3 regions of the Paraliobacillus zengyii genome follow, and region 3 is predicted to be linked to each of the others. Evidence: riboswitches for the same ligand, from Rfam matches in the RefSeq annotation. Region 3 holds a riboswitch; each other region holds the start of a gene.
The links. A riboswitch is a leader RNA that binds a small molecule or an ion and turns the genes downstream of it on or off. The one in region 3 is predicted to bind thiamine pyrophosphate.

Region 1: linked by a shared signal. The riboswitch ahead of DM447_RS05230 (ABC transporter substrate-binding protein) and the one ahead of thiT (energy-coupled thiamine transporter ThiT) in region 3 are both predicted to bind thiamine pyrophosphate.
Region 2: linked by a shared signal. The riboswitch ahead of thiD (bifunctional hydroxymethylpyrimidine kinase/phosphomethylpyrimidine kinase) and the one ahead of thiT (energy-coupled thiamine transporter ThiT) in region 3 are both predicted to bind thiamine pyrophosphate.

What each region holds. Positions count from the first base shown of each region.
Region 1 is NZ_CP029797.1:1,046,122-1,054,196, reverse strand. It holds gene DM447_RS05250 (TatD family hydrolase) at 1-62, opposite strand, end outside; gene DM447_RS05245 (ABC transporter ATP-binding protein) at 62-799, opposite strand; gene DM447_RS05240 (ABC transporter permease) at 796-1,560, opposite strand; gene DM447_RS05235 (thiamine-binding protein) at 1,609-1,899, opposite strand; gene DM447_RS05230 (ABC transporter substrate-binding protein) at 1,918-2,898, opposite strand; TPP riboswitch at 2,995-3,106, opposite strand; gene DM447_RS05225 (DsbA family oxidoreductase) at 3,291-4,013, shown strand; gene DM447_RS05220 (thermonuclease family protein) at 4,104-4,790, shown strand; gene DM447_RS05215 (cation-transporting P-type ATPase) at 4,852-7,515, opposite strand; gene csaA (chaperone CsaA) at 7,586-7,915, opposite strand; gene DM447_RS05205 (DUF459 domain-containing protein) at 7,903-8,075, opposite strand, start outside.
Region 2 is NZ_CP029797.1:367,565-375,639, forward strand. It holds gene splB (spore photoproduct lyase) at 1-742, shown strand, start outside; gene betB (betaine-aldehyde dehydrogenase) at 801-2,270, opposite strand; gene cudC (choline uptake/conversion transcriptional regulator CudC) at 2,651-3,196, shown strand; gene DM447_RS01925 (glycine betaine ABC transporter substrate-binding protein) at 3,346-4,236, shown strand; TPP riboswitch at 4,355-4,457, shown strand; gene thiD (bifunctional hydroxymethylpyrimidine kinase/phosphomethylpyrimidine kinase) at 4,585-5,406, shown strand; gene thiM (hydroxyethylthiazole kinase) at 5,410-6,216, shown strand; gene thiE (thiamine phosphate synthase) at 6,220-6,861, shown strand; gene DM447_RS01945 (GNAT family N-acetyltransferase) at 6,972-7,517, shown strand; gene DM447_RS01950 (nucleotidyltransferase domain-containing protein) at 7,950-8,075, shown strand, end outside.
Region 3 is NZ_CP029797.1:2,972,112-2,980,186, reverse strand. It holds gene DM447_RS14995 (IS4 family transposase) at 1-863, shown strand, start outside; gene DM447_RS14990 (flavin-containing monooxygenase) at 1,339-2,769, shown strand; gene DM447_RS14985 (DUF3889 domain-containing protein) at 2,908-3,546, shown strand; gene DM447_RS14980 (SET domain-containing protein) at 3,600-3,995, opposite strand; TPP riboswitch at 4,188-4,288, shown strand; gene thiT (energy-coupled thiamine transporter ThiT) at 4,353-4,916, shown strand; gene DM447_RS14970 (TerC family protein) at 4,957-5,646, opposite strand; gene DM447_RS14965 (YkvI family membrane protein) at 5,758-6,831, opposite strand; gene gltB (glutamate synthase large subunit) at 7,020-8,075, shown strand, end outside.

The DNA of each region.
Region 1 (8,075 bases), 1.8 Mb from region 3:
TTCAGACGTTCAGATCTTGCATATAAATCCAAATGAATATGTGCATCAATAATCGGAAACATTAGATTGCCCCCTGCAACTCTTGATAAATAGATTTTTTCCATTGCAAAAATTCTTCCGTCAAAAAAAGATTCGGATCACGCGGACGTTCAAATGGTATGTTGAACTCCTTTTTTATTGTAGCTGGTTTGCTTGATAAAACAATAATCCGATCAGATAAGTAAAGTGCTTCTTCAATGTTATGGGTAACAAAAAGAATTGATTGACGATTCTCTTCCCAAATTTTTAATAGCCATTTCTGCATTTCCAATCGGGTGAATTCATCTAAAGCGGAAAACGGCTCGTCTAAACAAATGAAATCTTGTGGACTTAACAATGCACGAACGAAAGCAACGCGTTGACGCATCCCTCCTGATAACGCATATGGATATGTATCTTCATAACCAGACAGTCCAGCTTTAGCTAACATAGATCGTGCTTTTTGATAATCAGGTTTACCTTGAATCTCTGCACCTAAAACAACATTTTCTAAAATCGTTCGCCATGGAAATAGCGACGGACTTTGTGGTGTATAACTGATTGCTCCGCGTTTACCAGTAATCTTATTTCCATCAAGGTAAAAGTCACCAGTGTCAGGTGTGTACATGCCACCTATCAAATGAAATAGTGTGCTTTTTCCACTTCCAGACGGACCTAGTAAAGAAACGAATTCACCATCTTTGACTGAAAAAGATAGATCAGCTAGCACTTCTTGATCTACAAATGACTTTCCGATTTGTTTAACGACAAGTTCGCTCAATTGTTTTCCTCCTTCACACGTCCTTTAATAAATATCTTTTCTAAGCCAACAATAATTCCAAAGAAGAGCATGCATAAGAGCATAATAAAGAAAATAGCAACAAAAACACGATCCGTTCGAAAAGAGGACTGAGCTAATGTCATATAGACGCCAATTCCCTGATTTGCTCCAAGCCATTCGGAAATAACTGCGCCCATTACACTATAGGTTGCAGCGATTTTTAAGCCCGAAAAAACTGATGGTAGCGCATGTGGTAATTCTAGTTTCGTGAAGATCTGCCGTTTGGATGCACCGGCCATCTGCATGTAATGCAACAATTCGTGACTTGTTTGGCGAAAACCATCTAATGTCGAAACCGCGATTGGAAAGAAACAAACGAGTGTAATGACAATAAGTTTAGGCATTACCCCAAATCCAAACCAAATAACGAGCAGTGGTGCAAGTACGATAATCGGAATGTTTTGTGATAAAATCAATAACGGATAAAATGCTTTTTTAAACGTTGGTAATATATGCAAACTAATCGCCACCATAAGTCCCACTGATACGCCAATGGCAAATCCAATTACTGATAATTTCGTTGTAGAGATAAGGTGATGCTGATAGCCACTCCAACCCGCGATTCCTTCTTGAACAATTACAGTTGGTGCCGGTAATAGCCATGCTGGGATATCAAAAAGGTGACTAATCGTTTCCCATAATACGATAAGAACAGCAATGACGATAATTGGACTGATCGTTTTTGTTGTAAATTTTTTCATATTAGAAAGGCGACGTCAAAACTGACACCGCCATCCCTCCCTTTTTTCTTAACGATATTTCTCTGTTAACACATCCATTGATGCCCCTTCAGGCTTATAATAGACTTTCACTTGGGAAATAATACTCGGACAACCAAGAGCGACCATTTCTTCATTCATTTTTTCTATAATTTGAAATAGCTCCGTTAATTCACCTTCCATTGTCGTTTCGAGTGGATTAACTTGGTACCTCACACCAGATGCTTCGATTACTGCGATTGCTGCGTCAACATATGGAATGACATCTTCGCCATTTTTTGTTTTTGGGATAATTTGAATACTTACAAGTGCATTAGCAATTTTTCGAGAGCCTCCCTTTTAATCTTCAGGTAAAAATTCATTCGTAAATGCATCATTCGCATTAAGTTCTGTCTCTAATAAATCATTTTCGTACATCCAATCTGCGTAATTTTCCCACACTTCAACATCTTGGACACCCCATTTAGCTGCGTCATCCTGATATTTTGGTGATAACCATGCTTGACTAGCCTTCACAAGTTCTGGGTCTAAATCAGGTACAGCTTCAATTAAAATATCTGCCGCTTCTTCTGGATTATCTATTGCATAATTATACCCTTTTGCTACAGCCGCTAAGAACTTTTCAACTGTTTCTGGATTCTCATCGATCATCATTTCATTCGTTGTAATGACTGGTGTGTAGTAATCTAATTTCTCTGAGTAATCAGTTAGATACTGCATGTTTAGATCAACACCACGAAGCTCAGCCTCAACACCTGTCCACCCATAATATATCCAAGCAAAATCAATATCACGTTCTACCGCCGTGAAGAAATCAGTATTTCCCATATTGATTATGTTCACATCTTCCACACTAGCGTCTTCTTGTTTCATTAGTGAGTCAATTACTGCTGCCTCAACTGGTGCTCCCCAACCACCATACGTTTTACCGGCATAATCTGCAGGTGATGTAATTTCTTTATCTACTGGAGAAGCAAATCCTGAAGTATTATGCTGAATAACTGCTGCAATAGATACAATCGGTATATCTTGTGTCCGAGCCTCTGTAATTGTTTCCTGTGCACTAATTCCAAAATCAGCTTTTTCCGCTGCTACAACTTGATCTGCACCAGATTCACTTGGCAATGTAATTTCTACATCTAAGCCTTCTTCTTCAAAAAAACCTTCAGCTTGCGCAACATAAAGCCCGGTATGATTTGTATTTGGTGTCCAGTCTAGCACCATCGTTACTTTCTCCAATTCTTGACTAGCTTGTTCGTCATTTGCACACCCTGTAATAATAAATCCAAGTGTAACCAATAAAAATAATACTTTCTTCATCTTAAAATCCCCCTTTTATTTGTGGAGGAACATATCCTTTTTCACGAAAAAAAATACGCTTAGGCATTAGCCTGGGCGCATATATAGTCACTTCTATTCGTGTTCATATATGTTCCCTACGCTGGTCTCAGCCAGATCAGGTTCCAAGGGTCAGTATCTATAACGGATACGATCTCAACCAGCCAAACTGGTCCCCCTACATTGAAACGTGCTATTTAATTAATTACACTACCAACTTTGCCATAGATTCGACTAATATTCAAGTACTATTTCATCATCATTAGTCATTTTTCTTTACTATTCAGTCTATACATAAGCAAATGATTTCATCTTTTCTACTTATTATGGCACAATAAACATGCAAAGATTAATTAAATAACTGAGGTGTTCTAATGAAAATAGATGTATGGTCTGATTTTGTTTGTCCGTTTTGCTATATTGGGAAACGTCGCCTAGAACAAGCGCTCGAACAATTCCCGCAAAAAGATAGTGTTGAAATAGAATTTAAAAGCTTTGAATTAGATCCAAATGCAGCAGTATATGCAGGTAAGAGCATTCATGAAGCAATTGCTGATAAGTATGGGATGCCAATCGAACAAGCGAAAGAGACAAACGCTGGACTTGGTCAGCAAGCTGAAAGTGTTGGTTTGACATTCCATTTCGAAACAATGAAACCGACTAATACGTTTAACGCGCATCGCTTAGCAAAATATGCCAAAAGTATTGGTAAAGAAGCAATCTTGACAGAGAAACTATTGTATGGTTATTTTACCGATTCTGTTAATCTAAGTGAAACAGATGCATTAGTTAAGATTGCAGAAGATGCTGGGCTAGAGAAAACAAAAGCAATAGAAGTTCTTCAAGATGAAACAGCTTTTGCTAATGACGTACGAGCTGACGAATCATTGGCACAACAATACGGTGTGACTGGTGTACCGTTTTTTGTAATTAACGATAAATATGCAATTTCTGGTGCTCAACCAGTAGAAACATTTAAAGATGCCTTAAATACAGTTTGGGAAGAAGAAAATCCAAAGCCAAAATTTACGGATCTTTCAACTTCTAAAACAGAATTTTGTACTGATGATTCATGTGGCATTCCCGAAGAAAAATAATACGTGAAGGTTTCCGAAAAATCGGAAGCCTTCTTTTTTTATCTATGCTAAAATGAATGTTGCTAAAAACAAGGAGGACATCATAGAATAATGGCAACTTTATTACAGAAAAAACTAGGCTTATTACTAATCATATTAACCTTATTAACTGGCTGTGGTCTTCAAACTGATCTAAACAGGGAAACACAAACAGATTCGGATCTTCCTTCCGCAACTGTGGATCGTGTTGTCGACGGCGATACGGTCCATATTATCTTGGATGGTGAAGAGGAAAGTGTTCGACTTTTACTAGTTGATACACCTGAGACAAAACATCCTAACCTGCCAGTCCAACCCTACGGAGAACAAGCGAGTCAGTTTGCTAAAGAAAAATTGACAGAAGGCACTCAAATTCAGCTCGAATATGATGGTCCAAAGCGAGATAAGTATGACCGACTGTTAGCATATATATGGATAGACGGTGAACTTTTTAATGAAATGTTGTTGGAAGAGGGATTCGCACGTTACGCCTATGAATATGATCCGCCTTACACACATTCCGACCAACTAAAGGAAGCCGAAACTAAAGCAAAAGCAGCTGATCTTAACATCTGGAGTGAGGATGGTTATGTAACTGAAGATGGTTTTACAACAGTCGATATAGATGAAACAAGCTCAGATGTTTACTATCAAAATTGTACGGCAGTAGCTGAAGCAAATGCTAGTCCTATTTCAGAAGGAGATCCTGGTTATGGTACACATTTAGACCGAGATGGCGATGGTATTGGTTGTGAATGACATAAAAAATAGTAAAACACTGTATCTTCAATGGAGATACAGTGCTTTTTCATGAAAACTCTTAGGCTTTATTGCCATTAAAAAATGTTCGTTTCAAATACTTCTCTATTTCTACTATTATAAATACACTTAATCCGACTCCAATCGGAATTAACCAGAGTCCAATATCTAGTGCTGCTGTGGCAAAAATAGTTTGCATAAATGGTAAATACGTAATCGCAAGCTGAAGTAGAATTAAAATCGCACAAACAATAAATGCAATTTTATTCGTGAAAAAGCTTTTGTTTAGCGCAAATCCATGTTCGTTTCTAACATTAAATAAGTAAAACATTTTACCAAATACAACAATATTTAATGTCACTGTATTAGCTACTGCATGTGCATAACCATTATCTACCATTATTGCATTAGCAATCAAACCACCACCAGCTACAAGTGCTGCCACATAAAAGATTCGAAATACATAGTACTTGCTTAACAATTGTGTTCCCTTTTCTCTTGGCTTACGAATCATCACATCTTTTTCAGCAGGTTCATAAACGAATGCAAAAGATATAGTGATGGCCGAAACCATATTAATCCACAATAGTTGAACAGGACTTAACAACATGGAAATTCCCAGCAAAATACTTGCCATAACGATAAATCCTTCTGCTGCACTAGTAGGTAACAGGAATAATATCGTCTTTTTCACATTATCATAAACGCGACGACCTTCTTCTATTGCATCGACAATTGTCTTGAAGTTATCATCTGTCAGAATCATATTCGAGGCATCTTTTGCGACTTCTGTTCCTTTAATTCCCATCGCTACACCTATATCAGCTTTTTTAAGTGCTGGTGCATCGTTAACACCATCTCCGGTCATTGATGTTACTTCACCATTTTCTTGCAATGCTGTAACAATGCGTAATTTATTATCCGGACTTGTACGAGCAAATATAGCATAATCTTTAATAACAGAAGCTAGTTCTTCGTCAGTCATTTTATCGATTTCTTTACCTGTTATTGCTTGGTCATTTGTATGTAGACCAATTTTATTACCAATTGCGAGCGCAGTTTCTGGATGGTCACCTGTAATCATTTTAACTTGGACTCCAGCCGAGTGTGCGGCTTTAACAGCTTTAATTGCTTCTTCACGCGGTGGATCAATAATACCAGCTAACCCTAGAAACGTAATATCTGTGGATAAGTCATCATGTGACAGTGCTTCAACGTCATCAGCTACTTTTTTATAGCCAGCCGCAATGACACGTTGACCTTGTTTAGCCAATTGTTCCATCTGATCTTCCCAATAGTTACGATCAAATCCTTCCATATCTTCGACCATATTAAATAGTTCACCAGGCGCACCTTTAACGAATATATAGCGTCCATCATTTGGAACGTCAGATAGTGTCGCCATGTATTTATAGTCAGAGTCGAATGGAATTTTATCAACTTCTTCTGTTTCTGGTAAAGTTAGCGCTGTTTTTTCTGCTAACGTAATAAAACAGCCATCCGTTGGTTCACCACTAATAGCCCAGCGATCTTCTTCGTCTTTTGTTAAGGAGGATTCATTTGCAGTTTTCGTTGCAAGGAGAAACTTTTCGAGTAGCGGATCTTCTTTATCAGCGTTTGCTTGTATTTCTCCTACAGGTGCGTACCCCTCACCTGAAACTTTATAAGTATTTTCCGCTGTCACAACCGACTTTACAGTCATTTCATTTTTAGTTAAAGTTCCCGTTTTATCTGAGTTAATAACCGTTACTGATCCTAGTGTTTCGACAGAGGGTAAACTTTTTACAATTGCATTTCGTTTCGCCATCTTCTGCACACCAATGGCTAGGATCATTGACATAATGGCAGGCAATCCTTCTGGGATCGATCCTACTACCATTGCGATAACAGATAAGAATAACTCACCTATTTCGTAATCCCGGAAAAAGTATGCAAACGCAAAAAATCCAATTGCTATTATGACAACAGCAATCGTAATATTCTTACCAAAAGTAGCCGTTTGTTTTGTTAATGGTGTCTCCATTTCTTTTACTTCTGTCATGCTTTCATTGATTTTACCAATTTCAGTATCATTACCTGTTTCTACTACGACACCAACACCTGTGCCAGAAGTAACGGATGTACTGGAAAATGCCATATTGATACGGTCTGCTAATACGGTGTCAGCAGGTAAAGCTTCGATTTGTTTTTCTACCGAATCTGATTCACCTGTTAAGGCCGCTTCTTCCATTTTCAAATTATCTGTATCAATAATCCTAAGATCTGCAGGCACCCGATCGCCAGGAAATAAATAAACAATATCACCTTTAACAATCTCTTCTGCATTTATTTCAATTCGTTGACCACCACGTTTGACTGTAGCTTCGGCCGATAACATATTACGGATACTATCTAACGCTTTTTCTGCCTTGTTTTCTTGTAAGTAACCAATTAATGCGTTAACGATCACAACTGTACCGATCACGGCTGAATCAATATACTGGTTAATTAAAAATGTAATTATCGTAGCAGCAATTAGCACATAGATAATTACATCATTAAACTGTTTGATAATTTTCTTTAACGTAGACTCTTTCTTTACCTCATCGAGCTTGTTTTTTCCTTCTTTTTCTAGTCTCGCTTTTGCTTCATCTTTCGTTAAACCTTCATCTATATTCGTATCTAATCTTTTTTTGAGATCTTCTACACCTGTAGCATACCAACTTCGCCTAGTTTCATCATCCATCTACGCTTCCCCTCCAAAGTAAGTTCTTCTTAACCGTTCCCAACAAGGAAGGGGAATAAACATTAACTTTTCACGATACTATCGTCCCATTCGCTACTTTTTCGTCTGGACTTAACAATACGACATCATCTGCACCAGGTACACCTCCGATCACAAGCACTTCAGATTTAAAGCCAGCAACACGCATAGCTGGAAAGTTTACTACTGCAACAACTTGTCGACCTACTAATTGTTCTGGTTCATATCTTTTGGTAATTTGTGCAGAAGACTTTTTGATCCCCAGTTCTCCAAAATCAATTTCAAGCTTTATTGCAGGTTTGCGTGCTTCTGGAAATGCATCCGCCTGCAAGACTGTCCCTATCCGTATATCTAATTTATTGAAATCGTCTATTGATGCCATCTGTATTCCTCCGTCAGCTTTTTTATAATTAAATCTACTAAATAATCATAGCCTGCTTCACCGAAATGGAGTCCATCATTTCTTATTCCTTTTAATTTTTGTTGGTATTTCTCACATGCCAACAACTCAGAGAATAAAGCAATATAACCAGCCCCCGTCT
Region 2 (8,075 bases), 1.1 Mb from region 3:
CTATTGTTACTTGCAGACTACTATGGGGAGCAAGCCTTATATCAGAACTTATGTTAATACAGAAGAGATTTTTGAGACAGCTGAAGCATATATGAAAGAGCGTGCACCTGAGATTACTCGATTTGAAGCCTCTTGTACCTCTGACATTGTTGGAATTGATCATTTAACGCATACCCTTAAAGAGGCGATTGAATATTTTGGGCGATCAAAGTATGGTTTATTACGATTTGTTACAAAATTTGCGCATGTTGACCATTTACTAGATGCTGATCACAGAGGTCGTACAAGGTTTCGCTTTAGTATCAACGATGATTATGTCATTAAATTTTTTGAACCAGGTACTTCGCGTTTAAATGAAAGGGTAGAGGCTGCTGTTAAAGTTGCAGAGGCAGGTTATCCATTGGGGTTTATTATTGCACCAATATATTTACACGAGGGTTGGCGTGAAGGATATCAGTTGATGTTAGAAAGATTAGCAGATACGTTACCTGATACTGCCAAACGTGATTTAACCTTTGAGCTGATCCAGCATCGATTTACAGGACCCGCTAAACGTGTGATTCAAAAAAACTACCCGATGACAAAACTCGAGCTGGATGAATCAAAAAGAAAAACAAAGTGGGGCAGGTACGGTATTTGGAAATATGTTTATCAGGATAATGAACAAGAAGAAATGAAAGATCTTTTTATGAATACAATACCAAAATTATTTCCGAAAGCCAAAATTGAATATTTTACTTAATAACAACAAAAAATACCTCATCCACTTTAATGGACAAGGTATTTTTTATTGTACGCTATTAGAACCAGTTAATTGCTTCAGGTTTAAGATTATGAAAGATATGTTTTGTTTCTGTATATTCTTCAATTCCTAATTTACCAAGCTCACGTCCAATTCCTGATTGCTTATAGCCACCCCATGGTGCATGCGGGAAATATAGGTTGAATTCATTAATCCATACTGTTCCCATGCGCATTTTTGCAACACAGCGTTCAGCTTTAACAATATCATTTGTCCATACACCACCAGCAAGTCCGTAAATAGAATCATTAGCTAAGTTAATCGCTTCCTCTTCTGTTTTAAACTTTTCAACTGTAATAATAGGACCAAATGCTTCATCTTGTACTACTTTCATGTCTGTTGTACAATTTGTGAAAATAGTTGGTAAGTAGAAGAATCCATCTTGAAGTTCTGCGTCTTCTGGACGCTTGCCACCTACAGCAACTGTTGCGCCTTCTTGTTTGCCCATTTCTACATACTTTTCCACTTTTGCAAGATGTTCAGCGGAAATAAGTGGGCCCATTTGTGTAGCTTCATCAAAACCACTACCAAGTTTTATATGTTGAACACGTTTGACAAGTGCTTCAACAAAATCATCATGAATACTTTCTTCTAATATAAGTCGTGTTCCAGCTGAACAAATTTGTCCAGCGTGAAAATATACAGCATTTAGAGCTTGATCAATTGCATTGTCAATATCCGCATCTGCAAAGACAACATTAGGATTCTTTCCGCCTAATTCTAAAGCAAGTTTTTTCACATTTATACTTGCTGCCTGCATAATTTTCTTTCCAGTAACGATTCCACCAGTAAAGGAAATTAAATCAACGTCGGTGCTACTAGCGAGTTCAGCTCCAACAGTCATTCCAGAGCCAAGCACAAGGTTAGCAACACCTTTAGGAACACCGGCTTCTTCTATTAATTCAAATACTTTTACTGTAGTTAGTGGTGTAATTTCACTTGGCTTCATTATTAATGTGTTTCCTGTTGCTAACGCAGGCGCTAATTTCCACGATGCTTGTAGCAATGGATAATTCCAAGGTGTAATTTGTCCACAGACACCAACTGGTTCATGAACAACTTTACTAATAGAGTTTGGAACAGGAGAATCAATTATTTCGCCACCGTTTTTATCAGCAATTTGGGCGTAATAACGAAATACGCCAGCGATATCATCCATATCCCCACGACTTTCTTCTACTGTCTTTCCTGTATCTAATGACTCTAATTCAGCTAATTCTTCTTTATCTCTTTCAATTAATTCGGCAATTTTTCTAACGATATTGCCTCGTTCAGTTGCAGGTGTTAATGGCCACTTGCCATGATCAAACGCTTCTCTTGCCGCAGCAATTGCAGCTTTAGAATCCGATTCGTCGCCTTCAGCAGCGGAAGCTATTATTTCTTGGTTAAAAGGGTTAATAATTTCTCTAGTCTTTCCTGATTTTGCTGTTACCCATTCTCCATTAATGTACTGTTTTAGTAAACGCAAATAATTCACTCCAATTTATTAAGTTTGTTAAAAAAATATTTAACGTTTTGAATTATATAAATTCTAACATGATGCTTATATTGTGTCAAAGTCAAAAAGTCGTTGAATGAACAACAAATAAGCGATTAATTTCGCGCTAAGGAATATATATAACACTATCGCTGATTTGAAAATCCTCATTTTATATAGAAGAATTAGTAATTTGCATTAACAATTAAAAAAATATTATAAAGGCTCTAAGTACCTATATTATCATGATTTTAACCTATAAAACGCACTGAATTTGACTGTTTGCATTTGACATTTAATTTATAGTAGCTAACATTAAAGCTATAAAGAATAATTTTAATTCATTTAATTCTTTGGAGAAGGTGCCTTTAATGAATAATAAAGAGAATTCAAAAGCTAAACAGCAAATTGAAGCGGCTCAAGATATAGTGATTGGATCTATTACAGAAACGATGGATCTTTATGGTGTCACACCATCAGCAGCTAATTTATATGCTACGATGTATTTTAAAGATCAAATGACTTTGGATGAAATGCGTGAGGAATTAGAAATGAGTAAGCCTAGTATGAGCACCAGCGTACGTAAACTTCAGGAATTTGAAATGGTGAAAAAGACGTTCACACGTGGAAGTAGAAAACATACTTATGTAGCTGAAAAAAACTTTTTTCGATCGTTTATGGCGTTTTACTGTCAAATGTGGGAAAGAGAAGTCAAGACAAACATGGAGGCTATCAATCAATCCCAATTAGAGCTAAGTGAGGTAGTTGAAGACAAAACTGCTAGTCCACAAGATAGTGAGATGGCAAAAAAAACGTATGATCAATTAGAAGAGTCAAAAGTATACTATAATTGGTTGTCGCGTTTAGTTTCAAGTATAAGAAGTGAAGAAATATTTGAATTTTTACCTAAAGATTAGAGAATTATTAGGCAATATAATTGTCTCATAAAAATGCTCTTTAATGAAAACTATTAGAGAGTATTTTTATCTAAACTGTGTTAAATAAATACTTAATTAATAAAACGTTTTTAACGTTTTAAATATATAGAAACAAGGAGAGGGTAAGAATGAATAAGGTCAAAAAGGGGTTATTGAGTTTATTGTTCTTAACACTATTTGCTGTACTAATGGCTTGTGGTAGCGAGAATGCAGAGGATACGAGTAGTGAGGAAGAAACTAATAAAGGAACGATTAGTATCGGTCAAATTGATTGGGCTGAGAACATTGCTGTAACGAATATGTGGAAGTATATTCTTGAAGATGAAGGATATGACGTTGAACTAACCGTAATAGGTATGGGAACAACAATGCAAGCACTAGAAAGCCAGGAACTGGATGCTAGTTTAGAAATTTGGCTTCCGGTCCAAGATAAAAACTATTATGAAGAATACAATGAAGTTATTAATTTTTCTGAGGAAACATGGTTTGATAATGCAAAAGTAGGTTTAGTAGTTCCTTCGTATCTTGAAGATATTAATAGTGTAGAAGACTTAAATGCTAACAAGGAATTATTTAATTCAGAAATTACTGGATTTGGTCCTGGAGCTGGTACGATGGAAGTAACAGAGGAATTAATCACAGCTTATGACCTTGATTATGAGTTATTATCGAGTTCTGAACCTGCTATGATTGCAGCAATAGATCAAGCTATCAAAAATGAAGAGGCGATTGTATCTCCACTTTGGACACCACACTGGGTTTTCTCAGAATATGATTTAAAATTCTTAGATGATCCTGAAAATATTTATGGTGGCGTTGAAAAAATTCATCATGCGACTAGACATGGTTTTGAAGAGGATTTTGAAGAAGTTGATCAATGGTTTAAGAATTGGAAAATGAATGACGAACAAATTGGTGAATTAATAAATTATGTTGAAGATGCAGAAGAGCCTATTGATGGAGCTGGAGAATGGGTTGAAGAAAATAGAGACTTAATTGGCGAATGGATGAATAATTAAATTAAAATAAAACCTATGTTGATCAGTTAGCTGATTTACATAGGTTTTTTTGTTTCTGAAAATGTATCTATTTGACAATTAAGTTTAGACGTGATTAAGTAGAAGTATAATTTAATTAGTAATCCACTAGGGGCGCCATTTGGCTGAGATAAAGAGTTTTCTTTGGTCCCTTTGAACCTGAACTAGGTAATACTAGCGTAGGAAAGTGGAGTTGGGACCCGTTCGCATACTATTTGTGAATATATTAAAAGGAAACCGCTCCATTTTTGGGGGCGGTTTTTTGTATGGAAAAAATTAATATGATTATTGTAAAAAGGTTTAAATTAAATAAGGAGAGGGGTTGTATTAATGATAAAAATACCTACAGCACTGACGATTGCAGGTACTGATCCAACAGGTGGGGCAGGGATTCAAGCTGATTTAAAGTCATTTCAAGAAAGAGAAGTATATGGAATGAGTATTCTAACTTCTGCAGTTGCACAAAACACGCGTGGTGTTAGTGATCTGCATCATATGCCAATTGGATTTATTGAAAAGCAGATGCAAGCAGTGTTTGATGATATACCGCCAGATGCGATAAAAACAGGGATGGTTTCAACAATAGAAATGATGGAATTAATTGCAATGTATGTTAAAAAGCAAGATTCACCATATGTGATTGATCCAGTAATGGTTGCGACAAGTGGGCATGCTTTAATGGAAAAAGAGTCACGTCAAGTGATTCGAGATTTACTTATTCCACTTGCTACAATAGTTACTCCTAATGTTCCAGAAGCGGAAATATTAGTGAACTTTAAGATTGAGGATGTAGAAGATTTAAAGAAAGCAGCGAAGGTCATCGTTGATGAATTAGGGGCTGCTGCGGCAGTTGTCAAAGGTGGACATCTAGAAGGTAAAGCGGTTGATGTTTTGTATGATAAGCAAGTTTTTCATTTATTAGAAGCAGAACGTACGTATACAAAGCATACGCATGGAACTGGTTGTACGTTCTCGGCTGTGATTACAGCTGAATTAGCAAAAGGTCAACCTGTATTAGATGCAGTTACGATTGGTAAGCAGTTTATTACAGATGCGATTCGGTATACATTAAATATTGGTACAGGAAGCGGTCCAACAAATCATTGGGGTCATCGCTTGCAAGGTTTGCCAAATCAAAAGAAGGAGGAATAAATAATGAATAAGATTACGAGAATGATTGAATTGGTTAGAGAAAAAGAACCATTGGTACATAACATTACCAATGAGGTGGTCGTGAACTTTACTGCAAATGGTCTATATGCGATCGGTGCATCCCCTGTGATGGCAAGTGCAATCGAAGAGGTAGGAGAGATGGCGAAAAACGCTGACGGTTTGCTATTGAATATTGGAACATTAACTAGTAATCAAGCAGAGGCAATGATAGTCGCAGGAAAAGCTGCAAATGAAAAAGGTATCCCAGTGGTGCTTGATCCTGTAGCTGTTGGTGCTACATCATTACGTAGTGAAGTTGCTTCACGTATTTTAGAAGAGGTAAAGATTTCGTTAATACGAGGTAATGCAGGAGAGATAAGTAATTTATCTGGTGCGAAAGCAGAAGTAAGGGGTGTGGATTCTGTCGGTACACTTGATAATCGAAGTGTGGCCATTCATGCTGCTAAGCAATTGGGTGTGCCTGTAATGGTTACTGGTGTGAAAGATGTAATTACAGATGGTAAAGAATTATATACTATTTCAAATGGAACACAATTATTAACTAAAGTAACAGGAACTGGCTGTCTATTAGGTGCGGTTATAGCTGCTTTTTTAACAACCGGAGAAAAACCATTACTAGCAGCAACAGCAGCTGTGGCTTTTTATGATGTAGCAGCAGAACGTGCAAGACAAAACGCTTCTGCACCTGGGAGTTTTCAGATAGCCTTTTTAGATGCTTTATTTGAAACGAATGCACAGCATGTTTCAGAAAAAATAAATATAACACATGATAGTCTAGATGAGGATTAAGATATGATCTTTACAAGAAAAGATTTACGCGTTTATTTTATTATGGGTAGCAATAATTGTGACCACTACTCTCCTTTGACCATCTTGGAGGGAGCATTAAAGGGCGGAGTCACGATGTTCCAGTTCCGTGAAAAAGGAATGGGGGCAAAGACGGGAGTAGATAAAAAGCAATTAGCACAAGATATGCAAAGGTTATGTCGAAAATATCAGGTGCCGTTTATTGTGAATGATGACCTTGATTTAGCTTTAGAAATAAAAGCAGATGGTGTTCATGTAGGACAGGAAGACGCTGGAATTGATAAAGTAAAGCTACTTTGCCCAAATGACTTTCTAGTAGGTGTATCAGCTACGAATGAGAAAGAAGCTGTCCAGGCGATGAAGAATGGTGCTGATTACATCGGTGTAGGTCCGATTTTCACTACAACTTCGAAATCGGATGCCAAAGAGCCTATTGATATAGAAGGAATTATTCGTATTAGAAGTTTAGTTGGCAACACGCCAATAGTTGCAATTGGTGGAATTAAGCAAAAGCATGTAGGCTCAATTATTTCTGCAGGGGCAGATGGTGTTTCTGTTATAGGAGCTATCACTCAAGCTTCTTCGCCTGAGAAAGCAACAAAAGAACTTTTAAGTAATTTCAGGTAATAGAAAAGCTGCTTCTTACTGTTTTGAAAAACAGTTTCTGTGAAATAATAGTATTTCTCTATATAAATTGATTTAAATATGCTATTTTTATAGAAAAGAGGTGATAGGATTTGTTCACATATAAAATTGATGATGACTTGGAACTGAAACTATTAGACTTACAAGATGCACCGCGAACTTTCGCTTTGGTTGATCAATCTAGAGAACATCTAAGAAATTGGTTAGCTTGGGTTGACAAAACGAATACTGTTAAAGATAGTGAAAAATTTATTCAAGCTACTATGAAGGGGTTTGTTGATCGTCAATCATTAAATACTGCTATTATATACAAAGGCGAGATGGTAGGTATTGCGGGATATAACGAATTAGATTGGACTAACAAAGTAGCGTATATTGGGTATTGGTTAGGACAGGACTATCAAGGTTATGGAATTATGACGAAGGTTACGAAAAGGTTAACAGATTATGCAATAAATGATTTAGAGTTAAATCGTGTTGATATTCGTGCAGCGGTAGAGAATAAAAAAAGTAGAGCGATTCCAGAACGCCTTGGTTTCAAAATGGAAGGCCAATTAAGACAAGCAGAATACGTGAATGACAAGTATCTGGATCACGTCGTATATAGCATGCTAGCAGCAGACTGGAAAGTAATATAAAAAACTTCTCCAAAATTATTGCATTAAAAACGTTTTCCTTCGCATGATGTACTATTGTCGAAGCAATCTTTGTCATACAAGAAAGTGTGATTCAGCAGAAGCAGTGACAATTTCATTTGATAGACTAAATTGAATCAAAAACAATGAGTTATGATTCTGTGTTAAATTGGATCCTCAGAATAGCGGAGGAAGCAAATGGGTGACACTCTAGTGGGAACAGCAGAAGCCGAAGATCCACTTGGTAAAGTGTTTTTCTTTACCAAGTTAGCTGAGGCTGTGCCCGCAGAAAGGGAGCCCATTTGCTTGCGTAGCGGGTCATGAAATTCAGTTGCGTCGGAGAAATTTGTGAATTCAATTGCTTTCATTGGAAAAAATAGTGGGCCATTTGCATAAGATACTTAGATTGGACTAAGTATACAAAGGATGGTTCTGATGAAAAGATTGCCAGCGAAAGAAGCAGCAAAAAAGTTTGTTGATATGGAGTATCCAAACTGTGATGGGGCATTATTAGCAGGAAGTGTTGTCCGCGGAGAAGCAACACAAACCTCGGATTTAGAT
Region 3 (8,075 bases):
CAAAAAGCGACCAACATGCAGCACGGGAATTGGCAGACACAATTGAACCAGGAGATCTTATCTTGCGCGATTTGGGTTACTTTTCTGGGGAACACTTGAAGAAAATAGATCGTGCAGGTGGCTTTTATATCTCACGTGTCCCTGCCAATATGACGTTTTGGACATGGGATAAAAAAGGGAAGATGATGCAAATCAAACCAGAAGAAGATGCAAAAAAATTGGAACATGGAGAAGCGATAGATTATGGGCACATTCAAATCGGAAAGAAAGGGAAAAACACACTCCAAACACGTCTGGTCGTGCAACAATTAACCGAGGAACAAAAAAAGAAAAGAGAGGGGTATTTACAAAAGAGAAGGCGGAAAGGGGGTCACACCCAATCCGCCACCAAAAAAAATCAAATCCAAATCCTTGCCACCAATATAACATCGGATCAGGTAGAGATGCAAGAGCTATATCCGATTTATTCGTTGCGTTGGCAAGTGGAAATTCTATTTAAAACATGGAAATCATTGTTTCATATCGACAAGGTGCGCGCAATGAATCCTGAACGGTTTGCGTGCCATTTATATGGTACGTTAATTCATATTCTTCTATCATCTATGATTGCTTTTCAATGTCGGTATTATCTTTATCAGAAGCATCAGATCGAAAGCAGTGAGTTCAAATCTATCGATCATGTGAAAAGTGCCATTGAAGAGGATCAAGGCCAAGCGTTGTATCATAGCGATTCCTTTATTACATTGATAAAGAATATCTATCAAAATGTCTACAGGCATGGAAGGAAAGATCATCGCTATAAGCATAAGAGTCCTTTTGATATTCTAAATCTTGCGTATGAAAGAACCGTTAAAGCAGCATAGAACAACTGTATAAAATTTCCACAATAAAGCAGGAAACGCTTCTTATTTACCTTGTTGTAAAATAATTCAATATTTAGTAAAAAGTTGTTTGGACACTGTTTTGTTTTTCTATATTTTATCCTTAGCTTGACGGCTATGAGCCGTGCCCGCGGAAAGCGTAGTGTATTTTTAGAGCGAAATGTAACAGCACGTTACGACAGAGTCTATGCTTATTTAGTAATAAATCATTTTTAAAAGCTTAATGCAATATAACAGCTATAATACAAACTAAAACAGTCAACGATTAGCAAGTTTATTTAATGAGAAAATGGAGCTAGTAACTTTAAACAATTTACAAAAGGAAATTTAGATATAGTATACATACGATAAAGTTATCAGAAATGTTAAAATAGTATTATAATCACAAATAATGTTAATCTTCTTCACGTTAAAAGTGAGTTTTTAGATATAGAAACCGAAGAGAGGAATGAAAATCATGAGTTTAGAAGAATTAAACAAACGAGTGAAAACCGACCTTTCCTATCTTGCGTTTGGTGGTTCTGACTGGGTACGCCCACTTGACCATAAAGAAGGTCATGTCTATGATGCGATAATTGTTGGAGGTGGCCAAAGTGGTTTAGCCGCAGCTTTTGGAATTCTTCGTGAGAGAGTATCGAATATTTTAGTCATTGATGAAAACCCTGATGGATTGGAAGGACCTTGGGAAACGTATGCTCGAATGGTTACGTTGCGTACCCCTAAACAGTTAACTTCAATTGATTTGGGTATTCCATCTTTAACATTCCGTTCTTGGTGGGAAGCACAATTTGGACCAGAAGAATGGGAAGCAATTGATAAGATTCCGCGCGGTGATTGGATGAATTATCTTCGTTGGTATCGTACAGTTTTGAATTTACCTGTTATAAATAAAGTGAAGTTAAATCTTATAGAGCCAGTAGAAGAAGGCTTACATCGACTACATATTGAAGGTAGTGGAGCACCCTCAGATACAATACTTGCACGTAAAGTAGTTCTAGCTACTGGGATTCAAGGTGGTGGCCAGTGGTATGTTCCGCCAATGATTTCAGATAATTTGCCGAGTCATCTTTATGCACACACATCGAAACCAATTGATTTTAAAAAACTAAGAGGCAAGAAGGTTGCTGTCTTAGGTGGTGGAGCATCTGCTTTTGATAATGCTAATTTTGCATTAACAGAAGGTGTTGATCAAGCACATGTATTTGTCCGTCGAAAAAAGATGCCACGTATAAATCCAATTCGACAAATGGAGGCTTCTGGATTAATTGAACGTTTCCCAGCCTTGTCTGATGCAGATAAATATGCTGCTATCTCTCATTTCTTTAAGCATAATCAACCACCAACAAATGATACATTTAGTCGTGCAACATCCTGGCCAGGTTTTAATCTACACTTAGGTGCACCGTGGTTAAGTGTAGAGCAGAAGGATGAAGGTGCATTAGTTAAAACGCCTCAGGGTGAATACTATTTTGATTTTCTTATTATAAGTACCGGTCTTTTAACCGATCCAGCTTTACGACCAGAGTTGAAACTTGTAGAAAACCATATTGCCCGCTGGGGCGATTTTTATGATGCACCAGATGAAGTCGCAAATCCTGTGTTAGACGCGCATCCATACCTAAGCCCTGGCTTTGCCTTTATAAGCCGAGATGAAAAAGGGAAGAAACGTTTACATGGATTATTTGCTTTTAATTATTCCGCATTAATAAGTTGTGGGATCTCAGCTTCCGCACTTTCAGGGATGCGTTTTGGTATACCTAATCTAGTAGAAGAAATTTCTAATCAACTTTTTCTTGATGATCGCGAAGACATTATGAAGAATTTCTTTGACTATGATGAAGAAGAATTTGTAGGAGAATGGCTGGAAACAAGTAATCAATCTCATTAATATCTTTAGGTCCTATCCAGATGAAAGGTGGATGGGGCTTTTTTTTGATTACGAGAATATACTGAATGTCTCTGAATTAATCACAAATACGCCTGTATAAAACATAAACTATCCTAGTCTAAAACTAGGAGGTAAATGATGTATCCATATTATAATCAATATCAATCGTTAAATCAGTTTTATAGAGAGTCTCCATATTTACATCCATATCCACAACAATTAAATTACTGGGGGCGGCAACCATTCACAAGAGGCCAAGCAACATGGACAGAAGGAGGACGTGTTACGCAATGTGGTATGCCTTGGTCTCATAATGAATATATGACAGCAGCTGTAGGTGTGAATTCGCCTTATCAATGTGGGCAAACGTTAAAGATACGTGAGCTTTTCTCCCAAACTTTAAGAGAAGTTATTGTGACAATTGTTGATAAAGTACCTGGATTCCCAGCTGATAAAATTAACCTACACCGAAAGGCATTTGAAGCATTAGGTGCAGATCCAGCGGTTGGCGTAATAAATATTGAATTTGAATCTTCACCAGAAGTAGAGGAAGCAGAATGGGGAAAATATTTATTGGAAGTTACTGAGGTAGCTTATCCGAATTATAATATAACAGAATATAATTTTGTTAAGAAAACAAATCCAGCACCAAATCAAACAAAGGAAATCTATCACTATATTTTACAATCACCTCAAGAAAGAGTTAAAATCCAAGGCACGGTAATTTATAATTCAAACACTAATCGTGTTGAATCCTTTGATATTAAAGAAATATAAGATTGAAAAAGCCCAATCCACGTATAATGCGGATTGAGCTTTCAATTTTTTAATCATTTATTCAATTCATCAAAATTCATGTTGAACCATAAGGGGTCATTGTTATTAACATCACCATTATAGTTAATTAGCAATTCTTCACCAGCTTTTATATCTGTGTGAGCAAAAAATACAAAGGTATGATCTGGAAAGTTTATATCGTAATCGGTATTTGGAGTATAGGAATGATTAAACAACATGCCATATCCTAAAACAACCGCGGTATGATTTTTACCATATTCAAATACGTAATCATCCAGTACTGTTTGTTCTATGTGTTCGTGCTCCTTGTTTGGATAAGGAATAACAGGTGCAATATGTACTGTTTCTCCTTTTTTTATGTCGCGTGTAGCGAATACGCCTCGATTGAATTCCCCGTCGCTTAATGTAGATGTCTTTATCTCAATCATTTAGGTCACCTGCGATTTCCTTTTATTTTATTCATATGTACTCTATTTTGACAGTTGCTATTAGCGAACGCAACTGGTTGTACTTGAAATTTATAAAAGTTAATAGATTTATGGCCTTTTTAAAAAAACATCCTAAATTTTGTATGACAAATTCATTATCTTATGATATGATGAACCCGAAAATCAAATAAGCAAAACCACAAGGGGAGCTAAAATGCTGAGAGTGAACACGTTGTTCTAACCCTTCGAACCTGTTAGTTAATGCTAGCGCAGGAATGTGGATCGTGATATGTAGATTTGCGTTTACATATCTGTTCTCCCTTGAGGTTTTTTGTTTAAAAAAGGGGAGTTTTTTTTATGAAAAAATTAAGTTTAATTATGTTGATTGAGGCGTCCTTTTTTGCATCATTGGCGTTTGTTTTTGATTTACTTCCGTCGATTCGGCTTTCTCCATCGATTTCAATTTCTTTTGCTATGGTTCCAATTTTAATTTTAGCGTTTCGATGGGGGATTAGGGTTAGTTTAATTTCTGGCTTTATCTGGGGTATTTTACAAGTTATCTTGGGTGATGCCTATATTCTAACTCCACTTCAGGCATTTATTGAATATTTTATTGCCTTTGCTTTTATTGGTTTTGCAGGTCTATTTTATAAAGTCATTCAATCGAACCTGAAGATGGGGAAAAAGAAAAAAGTGTTATTTTGGGTTATTACCGCGACACTTGTTGGTTCTGTTGCACGTTACTTTTGGCACTTTGTTGCTGGATTTATTTTTTGGGGAGAATACGCGCCTGATGATATGAACGTGGTGTTGTTTTCATTGATTACAAACGGGATTACCATGTTGGGTGCCTTTGTTTTATGCGCGATCTTATTGGTGCTTTTGATCGGAACTACTCCGAGATTAATTGAGCGAAAATAAACTAGTTTTAACTCCCCGTTTTATAAATGGGGAGTTAAAACTAATAGCTGTCTGCTGCGCTTTTAATATAACCAAGCAGTAAAATAGTTAGCGTTAGGAAGCCAACAATTAAATAGTTAAATAAGCCATTAGAGAGATCAAGTAAGTCTATTAATTTTTGATCCGTCAAAATCATTTCCCCGGCTGTCCACGCAAGAATACCAGCACCAATATAAGCTATCCAACGATATTTTTCTAATACTTTTACGATTAGTTTCGATCCGAATATCATAATAGGAATGCTAACCATCACCCCAATGATAATCATACGAATATCCCCATGCGCCGCACCTGTAATAGCAACAACATTATCCAGACTCATTACCGCATCTGCAACAATGATTGTCGAAACAGCTTTTAATAAACCAGTATGTGAGGTAATGGTAGCTTCCTCTTCTTTTTCAACAAGTAAATTATACGCTATCCAAAGAAGTAATAAACCACCAATTACATTTACAAAAGGAATTTGCATTAAATAAATGATAATAACTGCAAAAAATATTCGGAGCAGAACAGCGCCAATCGTGCCTAAAAGTATTGCTCTATTTTGATGTCTTTTTGGTAAAGACTTGGTGGCCATTGCAATCACAACAGCATTATCACCGGAAAGAACAATGTCAATTGCAATAATTTTTAATAATGCAATCGTCGCAACAGGTGTTATTGAGAATAGTAATGGGAAAAAGTCCACTTTTTGTTCCTCCTACAGAAATTTAAGATGGATAAGCTAAGTTGTCCATAACCAATTCTATGAAGAAACTTGAAATAGTAAACCAAAAAAAGTAGAAGTTTTTTAAAGTATTTATTCTTTTAATTGTTCTCTTTTAAATATCCATACATAAATTAACCCCGCAAAAAATAGAAAACCTCCATAACCAACAGTAGGATATAAGTATTTAACCATAGCAGAAAAGCCAATTTGACTGAATAAAAAAGCTGCTAGTGTTGTGCCTGCAATCACCCAAATTCGAAAGCGTGCAGCGATAAAGTTCATTCTTGAAACAAATCCATATAAATTTCCGACCGCAGTGGTATATACTTCAGCAAATAATACAATAGCAAAAATTAGTTGAATAAATGGAGCAATTTTAGAAGCTATAAGAATCATGGGCACTTCCACATTTGAAACACTATCTAAATTCGTTAAAATACTGAAAAAAATAGCAATGATCCCTATCCCTAAACCTAATCCACCTAATAAAGCCCCCCATAGTAGGGTTTTTTTATTTTTAGCTTTCGCCCCCATTGGTGCTAATACTGCAACGGCAATCACAAGATTATAAGAAGCGTAATTAAGAGCAGAAATGAACCAATTTGGTGCAGCGCCTTCAATGGACTTCGATACTTGTAAATCTGCAGCTGTAATTGGATTTATTGAGATACTATAGATAGCGATAAAAAGAACAGAAACTAATAATACTGGAACAACATAACTGATGGCATTAATAACACCTTTCATTCCAGTTATAACAGTTAGTAGTGAAATAATTGCCATTAAGATCGTCCCCCATAAGGAGGCTAACTGAAATTGTTGATCAAAGATTGCACCGGCTCCAGCTATCATGGCTGCTAAAGCACCGAATAGAAAGACTGTAATAATAATATCGATGATCGTACCAATAATTTTTCCGTTAGTAAATCGCACTACCTCTACATAAGAGCTAACATTTAATGCTTTACCAATTACTAAAATCGTATAGCCGAAAAAGAAAAACAAGAGCGTTGCAAAGGTAAGTCCAAATAGGCCATTTATTCCATATGCACTAAAAAACTGGAGGACTTCTTGCCCGGAAGCAAAACCAGCCCCGACAACGGTTCCAATGTAAGTTGCCGCCACTTTAAATACATTAATCTGTGTAGATGATTCATTGTTCATTTCAATTCCCTCCAAATGCTAATCAGTACATAGGCTTTACAAAATATGTTGTTTTACACATCAAAATAGAAGGCAATTGATGGCTCGAATTAAAGATGAATTTATTATCATGCATGATTATGCAAAAAATGCAAAAACTATGAATACTCAAGATTAAATTACATTTGTTATTAAGAAGGGATGTTGTCATGAAACAGTACGGTTATCCTACTCCTCAAGGATTATATCACCCAGAAAATGAACACGATGCATGTGGTATTGGAATGATTGCCAACATAGACGGTAGGAAAACGCATGATATTGTTCAACATGCAGTTACGATACTTTGTAATCTAGAACACCGCGGGGGACAATCAGCAGATATCAGTACCGGTGACGGTGCCGGCATTCTCACACAAATTCCAGATGCTTTTTTTCGTGATAAATGTGAGGATTTAGATATCGAGTTACCAGCCGAAGGGAAATATGCAGTTGGTATGGTCTTTCTTCCACAAGAACCTGATATAAGAAGAACAAGTGAGCTTAAGCTCCAGCAGATTATTGCCGAAGAAGGTCAACAGTTTCTTGGATGGCGTACGGTCCCAGTTAATGACGCATATGTTGGGGATTCTGCTAAAAAAGTAAAACCATTTATTCGGCAAGTTTTTATTGCGCCTTCAACTGAATTAAAAAGTCGAGAAGCTTTTGAAAGAAAGTTATATGTTATTCGAAAACAAGCGGAGAATAAATTAAAAGGTCTTGCTAATAAAGAAGATACAGAAAATACATTTATCTGTAGTTTATCGACGTCTACAATTGTTTACAAAGGAATGTTAATCCCAGAACAATTAGATTCCTTTTACATTGATTTAAATAATCGAGACTTTAAATCTGCACTTGCTATTGTCCATTCTCGGTTTAGTACAAATACCTTTCCAAGTTGGGAAAGAGCGCAGCCAAATCGATTTATTGCACATAATGGCGAGTTTAATACAATCAGAGGTAACGTTAATTGGATGAGCGCGCGGGAGTCACTTTGCAGATCTAATGCTTTTAATCAAGAAGAACTTGAAAAAATTCTACCTGTTATTGATATGGATGGCAGTGATTCTACGATGTTTGATAACTGTTTTGAATTCTTGCATCAATCTGGAAGGTCATTAGCACACACCGCAATGATGATGATACCAGAGCCGTGGGTAAATGATCTTGAAATGAAGGAAAACGAAAGAGCCTTTTATGAGTATCATAGTACACTTATGGAA